One region of the Kitasatospora sp. NE20-6 genome, then DNA from elsewhere that is predicted to be linked to it. Evidence: riboswitches for the same ligand, from Rfam matches in the RefSeq annotation. Region 1 holds a riboswitch; the other holds the start of a gene.

Region 1 (4,437 bases):
CCTTGAACAGCCACGCCTCGCCGAAGGGGTCGCCGTTGACCAGCGCGGGGTCGTCGACGACGCCCTCGTTGATCTCGACGACCTCGCCGGTGGCCGGCGAGTACAGGTCGCTGACCGACTTGGTGGATTCGAGCTCGCCACAGGTCTCACCCGCGGTCACCGTGTCGCCGACGGCGGGAAGCTGGACGTAGACGATGTCACCGAGGGCGTCGGCGGCGTGCTTGGTGATGCCGACCGTCGAGACACCGTCCTCGGCGGCCGTCAGCCACTCGTGCTCCTTGGTGTACTGCAGGTGCGTGGGGTTGCTCATGGCGTCATTCTCCAGGATCGCAAGAGGGTAGGGCGGAGCCGTCCGCTGAGCGGACCGGGCTGTGGTGCGGGGAACGGGCTCAGCGGGCGCGCTTGTAGAACGGCAGCGCCACGACCTCGACCGGCTCGGGACGGCCGCGGACGTCCACCGCCACGGCCGTGCCGGGCCCGGCGTGCGCGGCGTCCACGTACGCGATCGCGATCGGCTTCCCGAGGGTGGGCGAGGGTGCGCCGGAGGTGATCCGGCCGATCACGGCGCCGTCCGCGTCGACCACGGCGTACTCGGCGCGCGGCACCCGCTTGCCCTCGGAGACCAGGCCGACGAGCTTGCGCGGCGGCGCGGACTCCGCCTCGGCGGCGGCCTGCTCCAGCGCCTTGCGGCCGACGAACGCGCCGTCGTTGGTGGTCTTGTCGAAGCGCACCACCCGGCCCAGGCCCGCGTCGAACGGCGTCAGGTCGGTCGACAGCTCGTGCCCGTACAGCGGCATGCCGGCCTCCAGGCGCAGCGTGTCGCGGCAGGACAGGCCGCACGGCACCAGGCCCCTGTCCGCGCCGGCGCCGGTGAGGGCCTGCCACAGGTGCTCGGCGTCGGCGGGGGCGCAGAAGACCTCGAAGCCGTCCTCGCCGGTGTAGCCGGTGCGGGCCAGCCACACCTCACGGCCGGCGACGGTGGCGGGCAGCAGCGCGTAGTACTTGAGGCCCGGCAGGTCGGCGTCGGTGACGGAACCCAGGATGCCGTTCGCCTCCGGGCCCTGCACGGCGATCAGCGCGTACGCGTCGCGGTCGTCGCGGACGGTCGCGTCGAAGCCCGCGGCGCGCTCGGTCAGGGCGTCGAGCACGACCTGCGCGTTGGAGGCGTTGGCGACCACCATGTACGCGTCCTCGGCGGTGCGGTAGACGATCAGGTCGTCGAGGATGCCGCCGTCCTCGCGGCAGATCATGGTGTAGCGGGCGCGCAGCACGCCGAGGGCGGAGATGAAGCCGACCAGCGCGTGGTCGAGGAGCTCGCCGGCCTGCGGGCCGCTGACGGTGATCTCGCCCATGTGCGACAGGTCGAACAGGCCGGCCTTCGTGCGGACGGCGAGGTGCTCCTCGCGCTCGCTGCCGTAGCGCAGCGGCATGTCCCAGCCCGCGAAGTCGGTCATGGTCGCGCCGAGCGAACGGTGCAGCGCGTCGAGGGCGGTGTGGCGGAGGGACATGACGGCAGGACTCCTAGGCTGCTGAAGGGCATGCTGGGGTGGAGTCTCCCCGTCTGTCGTCAACAACCTGAGAGCTTCACCGCCTCCTTCCAGGATGGCGGCTTGCACCGTGGGTGGGCGCACGGCGCGGCCGTGTCCACTTTCCAGATGTGCCTCGCCCGTGCGGTATCTGTGCCTGAGAGATTCCGGGGAGGACTTGCTCCTTCGGCGCCGGCCACACCCCAGGGGCGTTCCGGACTCTCCCGCGCGGGTTCGAGCGGCCTGTATGAAGTTGGTGGTGTCGAGCGCGCTCATCATGGCATGCCGCCGGGCCTGATGGGAGAGGGGGGCGGCCCGCTAGGCTCTGTGCAGGGGTCGATCGAAGGGGCGGTTCATGGGGTATCCGGCGGGCGAGGCACAGGCGTGGGCCGCACCCGGCACGGCGCCGGAGGGCGGCAGCTGGCCGTCCAACGAACTGGAGCAGGTGCTCACCGCGGCGCTCGGCGACCCCGGCGCGACCCCCCGCGTGGTGGAGGTGCTCGCCCGCAGCCAGGTGTGGATCCCGCTGCCGGCCGGCGCCGACCCGCAGGGCGCCTCGCTCGACCTGCCGACGATCGAGCTGGCCGGCACGCCGTACGTGCCGGTGTTCTCCTCGCAGGAGCAGTTCCTCCGGCACGCGCCCGGCATGGCCTTCGCGATCGCCCCGGTGTGGGAGTTCGCCCGCGGGCTGCCGCCGGGCATCGGCATCGCGGTCAACCCCGAGGCGCCGGTCGGCATCCCGGTGCCGCCGGAGGGCGTCGGCGAGCTGCGCCGCGGCCCGCGGGACGAACGCTGGGCCGCCGAGCCGCTCTCCGAGGGCGCCGCCGTCGCGTTGCGCGAGCCCGAGCCGCACCAGGAGCCGTACGCGTTCCTGGCCGCCGCGACCACCGAACTCGCCTCGCTGCGCGGGGTGCTGACGGCCCGGCGGACCCTCGCCCGGGTCGAGGCCGACCCCGTGCAGCTCTACGTCGGCGTGCAGCTCGACCCGGCCGGGCCGGCCGATCCGGCGGCCGTCAACGAGGCGCTGGGCCGCGCGCTCGCAACCGCGCCGCCCGCCTGGGGCGTCCACCTGGTGCTGCTGGACATGGTCGACGACCCGGTGGTCGAGTGGCTGCTCACCCGGGTCGCCCCCTTCTACGTGCGCGGGTGAGCGACCTGGCCGGGAGACCGTGCGGGGGTGTGCGGCATGACGCGTGTCCGCCCCGCGCAATAGGGTGCTCCCCGGGAGTCCGGACGAACGGCGGAACACGCGACAAGACGGGGCACGGCGACGTGAGCGAGCGGAGCGAGGCGGGCGCATGAGCGCGGGAGCGGCAGACGGCGGGCCGGGCCGGTGGGGCCAGGCACCCGTGGCGCGCCCCGGCGGCGACCCGGGCGGCATCGAACGTGCCCTCGGCGCGGTCGCCCCGGAGCGTTACGACGCGTACGAGAACCTGCTGCGGGCGCTCGCCCAGGGGCAGGTCTGGATGCTGCTCTGGCACGGCACCCCCGGCAGCCCCGACGCGCAGTACGGCAACATGGACATCGGCGGGCACGGCTACGCCCCCGCCGCCACCTCCCCCGAGCAGCTCGCCGCCAGCGGCTGGGCCCGGGCGCACGAGGTGGTCTCCGGCGCGGAGATCGCCGGCGCGCTGTTCCGCACCCGCTGGGGCCTGTGGCTCAACCCGCACGTCCCCGGCGGCGGGGTCGGCATCCCGTGGGCCGACCTGAGACGGGTCGCGCTCGGCCTGGACCGGCTGCCGGCCGGGCCGCTGCGCATCTCGGAGCCCCGGCTCGACGCCCCGCAGTTCTGGGCGATGCTGGAGCAGCAGGCGGCCGAGATCCGTCCGCTGCGCTCGCTGCGGCGCGCGTGGGTGCAGCCGGCGCTCGGCGAGCCGTACGTCGCGATCGGGCTCGACCTGTACGACAACTCGCCGCCGTCGGTGGAGGCGGCGCGGGCGCTGGTGCAGCGGGCCGCGGCGCTCGTCCCGGACGGGACGGCGGTCTCCACGGTGGCGACGGCCGACGAGTTCGACCCGGTGGCGATGTGGATGCGCGCCAACGCCCGTCCCTTCTTCGACCGCGACACCCGGTACGGGCACCCGCAGCAGGCGGCCCCCTACCCGCCCTACGGTTACTCTCCGCAGTCGGCCCCGGGTCCGCAGGGATGGCCGCAGCAGCCCTGGCCGGGCTACCCGGGCCGCTGACCCGCAGCACCCGGCGACCCGTTCCGCCCCGTCCCGCCACCGCCTCCGCGCGATCTCCTCGCGCAGCGTCATGCCCAGGTGGTGGCGGGTTTCCGCCGTTGGCGGGCTTTGGTCAGTGGGCGTCTTGACCCGAATGTTTCAACCGTGTGAAGACGCCTATTCGGGCCCGACACGGGTGCATGCCGACAGATCACAGTTGGGCATCCTTCGGTTGCCTCCTCTGGCGGAACGACACCCCGATGACAGAGAGTGCTGCCCAACGCAGTGCGCGTGCCGACCCCCACAAAGGTGAGCGCGCCCTCGGCCGACCACGCGCGATGTGCATGCCGCGCCCGGCGCCCCGCACCAACCGCACCACCTGCAACGCCGTCAGACCGCCCCGTCCGGACCCCCGGACGACCGAGCGGCGGTCCGTGGCACCCCGAAAACGAAACCTGCACCGCCGCACCGGCGTACGGAACCACCGCACCGCTCTGCACCGCACTGTCGCGCACTCCGGACCGACCGAGGTCCGGGCCCGGACCGGGCCCGGGTCGCCTCGCCGGCCGGAACCGTGGGCCGGCCACCGTCGGCGAGGGGAACGAACTGACTCATGACCACACCCACCGAGACCACCGGCACCACGGTCGGTCCCGCCACCGCACCGGCGACGCGCATCGAGGGCCGTTCCCTCGGCCGGATCGCCTGGACGCGCTTCAAGCGCGACCGGCTGGCCGTCGCAGGCG
Region 2 (4,437 bases), on a different contig from region 1:
TGGCTGACGGCGACCAGGAGTGCGGAGAGCCAGCCGGCGAGGGTGACGGCGCCCAGCGGGTCGGCGCCGCCGGCCTTGTCGACGACCGGGTCGGTGGGCACCCGCAGGGCGACCAGCAGGACGGCGAGCAGACCGAAGCCGAGGCCCATCCAGAAGATCGACTTGTAGCTCCAGTGCTCCAGCAGCACACCGGTCACGACCAGGCCGAGGCCGCTGCCGACGCCCATGGAGGCGCTGATGGCGGCGACGCCGCCGGTGACCTTGGCCTTGGGCAGCTCGTCGCGGACGATGCTGATCGCCAGCGGCAGCACGCCGCCGCCGGCGCCCTGCAGCACGCGGGCGATGACGAGCCAGGTGAAGGAGTGCGTGCTGACGGCGATCGCGGAGCCGGCGACGAGGCCGCCGAGGGCCACGAGCAGCATCGGCTTGCGACCGCGCAGGTCGCCGAAGCGGCCGAGCATCGGGGTGAGGACGGCTGCGGACAGCAGGTTGGCGGTCATCAGCCAGGTGACGCTGGAGCCGGAGACGTCGAGTTCCTCGGCCAGCGACGGCAGGATCGGGACGACCGCGGTCTGCACCACGCTGAAGGCCAGCATGGCGAGGACGAGCGCGGGGAGTACGCGCGCACTGCTCGGCCGGTGTGCCGTGGTGGCGGGCTGTGGGGCCTCACTCACGGTGGTTCCTCCTGTCGTGCTGCCCGGAGCCGACTGCTTCAGGCATGCGATAGTGAATCAGCTGAAGTAACGATGCAGGTAGATACTTCAGCCTGTCAAATATCGACTGGTCAATCTTTGGGAAACACCTCGGCCCCGGCCCGCAGAAGCGGACCGGGGCCGGGGCGGCGACCGAAGGCGGCGGCCGGAGAAGCCGCCGGAGAAGCGGCCGGAGAGACGACCGCGGGCTGCCGTGACGGCGGCCCGCGAGACGCTGCCGGGGGCGCGGCGGCTCAGGACGGGCGCAGCGGATCCGGCCGCACCGGGCCGGAGGCCGTCCGCGCCGCGATCGGCGTCGCGACCGGCCCGGCCGCCAGCCCCGCGGCCTGCCCGGCCATCGCCGCGCTGCGCATGCCGCCCGAGGCCTCCGCCGTGTTGACCTGCTGCGGTTCGGACGGCTGCTGCGCGGTGCCGTCGTGGACCTCGACCTGCTCGCGCCGCAGCTCCTCGCGGACGAGCTCCTCCTCGGTGTAGCGCTCGACCACCAGGCGGACGCGCTCGATCGGCGCCAGGTACTTGCGGATCACCGGACGCTCCTCCCGGAGCGTCACCTCCTCCATGGCCTCGGCGATCTCCTGCTCGCTCAGCGCGGCCCGCTCGGCGTCGCCGACCGGCACCCGCTCCACCCGGACGCGCTCGCGGACCACCGGCACCCGCCGCTCGACGGCCTCCGACGTCACGTACTTGCGCAGCCGCGCGGTGCCCAGCACGTGCCACTCGGTGCTGATGTCGAGGCGCTCCTCGCGGCAGGTGATCTCCACCGGGCCGCTCGGCCCCGCCTCGGCAGCCTGCTTCGGCGCGAGCTGCGCCGCCGACGGGCCGTGCTGTGCAGCGGACGGCTGGACCAGGCGGCGGACGTTGTTCGACACCGCCGGCGGGGTCGAGGCCGCCGGAGCCGAAGCCGGTGCCGTCGCCGCCCGCTCGCCGTCGCCGCGGTCATGGCGGTCGCCGCGGTCGTGGCGGTCGGTGTGCCCGCCGTCCCGGTCGGTCCGCCCGTGCGGGTGCGCGTGTGCGTCCGTGGCCGGGGCGGTGCGCGCCGCGCCGCCGGAGACCGCGCCGAAGTCGGCGTCGGCGGGTGCCGCGGCAGGTGTCGCGGCGGACGCTGCGGCGGTGGCCGCCGGAGCGGTCGGGCGGCCGGTGCCCGAGGTGTCGAGGCCGTAGTAGCGGTAGAGCTGGAGCTCCTGGGCGGGCGAGAGGTGCTGGCCCACCCCGAAGTCCGGGGACTCCTTGATCAGGGACTTGTCGTACGGGACCTTGAGCTCCTCGCCGGAGAACTCGCTGGTCGTCAGCGGGACGAAGGCGTCCCTGCCGAAGATGCCGGTGCGGACCGCGGCCCACTCGGGCTCACCGGTCGCGTCGTCGAGGTACACCTCGTCAACCGTGCCGATCTTGTCACCGTTCCGGTCGACCGCCTTGTGTCCGATCAGGTCTCGCGGATCGATATCGGTCTGCACGCTGTTCTCCTCCGGGGCGACTGCTCCTGCGGCGCTCGGTTCGGCGGACGGCTGGAGGAGCTGGCCAGACGCCATCTCACACGAAACGGTATGAACCGGACACCCGCGAGCCGGGGAGGGCCGTCCGGGCGGCGGATGGTCCGTCCGGCGGACGGCCGTCCGGACGGCAGCCCCGGCGGAAGCCCGTGCGACGGCCGTCACAGCGACCGTGATCCACGCCTCTCCCGCTGGTATCCTGGGCGGCGACCGCCGAGCCCGCGCGGGAGAGTCCCCGACCCCGCTGAGCTGGGAAAGGGGCGCCGAAGGAGCAACTCCTCCCCGGAATCTCTCAGGCATCCGTACCGCGTGGGATAGGTCACTCTGGAAAGCAGGGCAGGGCCGATGGCGCAGGAGCCGCCGGCACCACTCTCACCGACGGTGCAAGTCGACAGGATGCCCCCGGGCACCGATGCGGCGAAGCTCTCAGGTACCGATGACAGAGGGGGAGGCCTGACGGGCTCGTACGTCTCCGGCTCCCCATGGCGGCCGACCGGCGTGCGCGCCCCCGCCGGTCCGTGACCAGGAGGCCTCGACCCCCATGAACGCCCAGCCGAACCTCACCGAGCTCGAGCAGGCCAGCCCCTTCGAGACCCGCCACATCGGCCCCGACGCCGCCGCCCAGGAGAAGATGCTGGCCCACGTGGGCTACGCCTCCCTGGACGAGCTCTCCGACGCGGCCGTGCCCGAGGCCATCCGCAGCCTGGAGGCGCTCGGCCTGCCCGCCGGCCGCAGCGAGGCCCAGGTGCTCGCGGAGCTGCGCGACCTGGCCGACCGCAACGAGGTCCTCACCTCGATGATCGGCCTGGGCTACTACGGCACCTTCACGCCGCCGGTGATCCTGCGCAACGTGCTGGAGAGCCCCGCCTGGTACACCGCCTACACGCCGTACCAGCCGGAGATCTCGCAGGGCCGCCTGGAGGCGCTGCTCAACTTCCAGACCGTCGTCTCCGACCTGACGGGCCTGGCCACCTCCGGCTCCTCGCTCCTCGACGAGGGCACCGCCGCCGCCGAGGCGATGGCGCTGGCCCGGCGCGTCACCAAGGTCAAGGGCGGCGTCTTCCTGATCGACGCCGACACCCTGCCGCAGACCGTCGCGGTGATCGAGACCCGCGCCGTGCCGACCGGCGTCGAGGTCGTCGTCGCCGACCTGTCGGGCGGCATCCCCGCGGAGATCGCCGAGCGCGGCGTCTTCGGCGTGCTGCTCCAGTACCCGGGCGCCTCCGGCGCGGTCCGCGACCTCGCCCCCGTCGTCGAGCAGGCGCACGGCCTCGGCGCGGTCGTCGCCGTCGCGGCCGACCTGCTGGCCCTCACCCTCCTGAAGTCGCCCGGCGAGCTCGGCGCCGACATCGCCTGCGGCACCTCGCAGCGCTTCGGCGTGCCGATGGGCTTCGGCGGCCCGCACGCCGGCTACCTCGCCGTGCGCGCCGAGTACGCCCGCAACCTGCCCGGCCGCCTCGTCGGCGTCTCCGTCGACGCCGACGGCACCCGCGCCTACCGCCTCGCGCTGCAGACCCGCGAGCAGCACATCCGCCGCGAGAAGGCCACCAGCAACATCTGCACCGCCCAGGTGCTGCTCGCCGTGATGGCCTCCATGTACGCCGTCTACCACGGCCCGGACGGCCTCGCGGACATCGCCCGCCGCACCCACCGCTACGCCGCGGCGCTCGCCGAGGGCCTGCGGGCCGGCGGGGTCGAGGTCGTGCACGGCGCGTTCTTCGACACCGTCACCGCCCGGGTGCCGCAGCGCGCCGACGCGGTCGTCGGGGCGGCCCGCGCGGCCGGCGTCAACCTGTACCGGGTGGACGCCGACACCGTCTCCGTCTCCTGCGACGAGACCACCACCCGCGCGCACCTGGCCGCCGTCCTCGGCGCGTTCGGCGTCACCGGCACCGAGCTGGCCGAGACCGCCGACACGCTGCCCGCCGCGCTGCTCCGCGAGGACGAGTACCTCACCCACCCGGTCTTCCACAGCCACCGCTCGGAGACCGCCATGCTGCGCTACCTGCGCCGCCTGTCGGACCGCGACTACGCGCTGGACCGCGGCATGATCCCGCTGGGCTCCTGCACCATGAAGCTCAACGCCACCACCGAGATGGAGCCGGTGACCTGGCCGGAGTTCGGCCAGCTGCACCCGTTCGCCCCGGCCGACCAGGTGCAGGGCTACCTCAGCCTGATCCACGGCCTGGAGCAGCAGCTCGTCGAGGTGACCGGCTACGACGCCGTGTCGATCC

The links. Region 1 has a riboswitch for glycine ahead of gcvT (glycine cleavage system aminomethyltransferase GcvT). Riboswitches for the same ligand answer to the same signal wherever they lie in the genome.
Region 2: another riboswitch for glycine. It lies ahead of gcvP (aminomethyl-transferring glycine dehydrogenase); the one in region 1 lies ahead of gcvT (glycine cleavage system aminomethyltransferase GcvT).

The regions. Positions count from the first base shown of each region.
Region 1 is NZ_BPRL01000053.1:51,638-56,074, reverse strand. Features, by position in the region: gene gcvH (glycine cleavage system protein GcvH) at 1-310, opposite strand, end outside; gene gcvT (glycine cleavage system aminomethyltransferase GcvT) at 390-1,508, opposite strand; glycine riboswitch at 1,662-1,763, opposite strand; gene SNE206_RS29610 (enhanced serine sensitivity protein SseB) at 1,882-2,676, shown strand; gene SNE206_RS29605 (enhanced serine sensitivity protein SseB C-terminal domain-containing protein) at 2,825-3,712, shown strand; gene SNE206_RS29600 (ABC transporter permease) at 4,305-4,437, shown strand, end outside.
Region 2 is NZ_BPRL01000072.1:13,061-17,497, forward strand. Features, by position in the region: gene SNE206_RS34285 (MFS transporter) at 1-674, opposite strand, end outside; gene SNE206_RS34290 (DUF2382 domain-containing protein) at 947-2,242, opposite strand; glycine riboswitch at 2,418-2,521, shown strand; gene gcvP (aminomethyl-transferring glycine dehydrogenase) at 2,745-4,437, shown strand, end outside.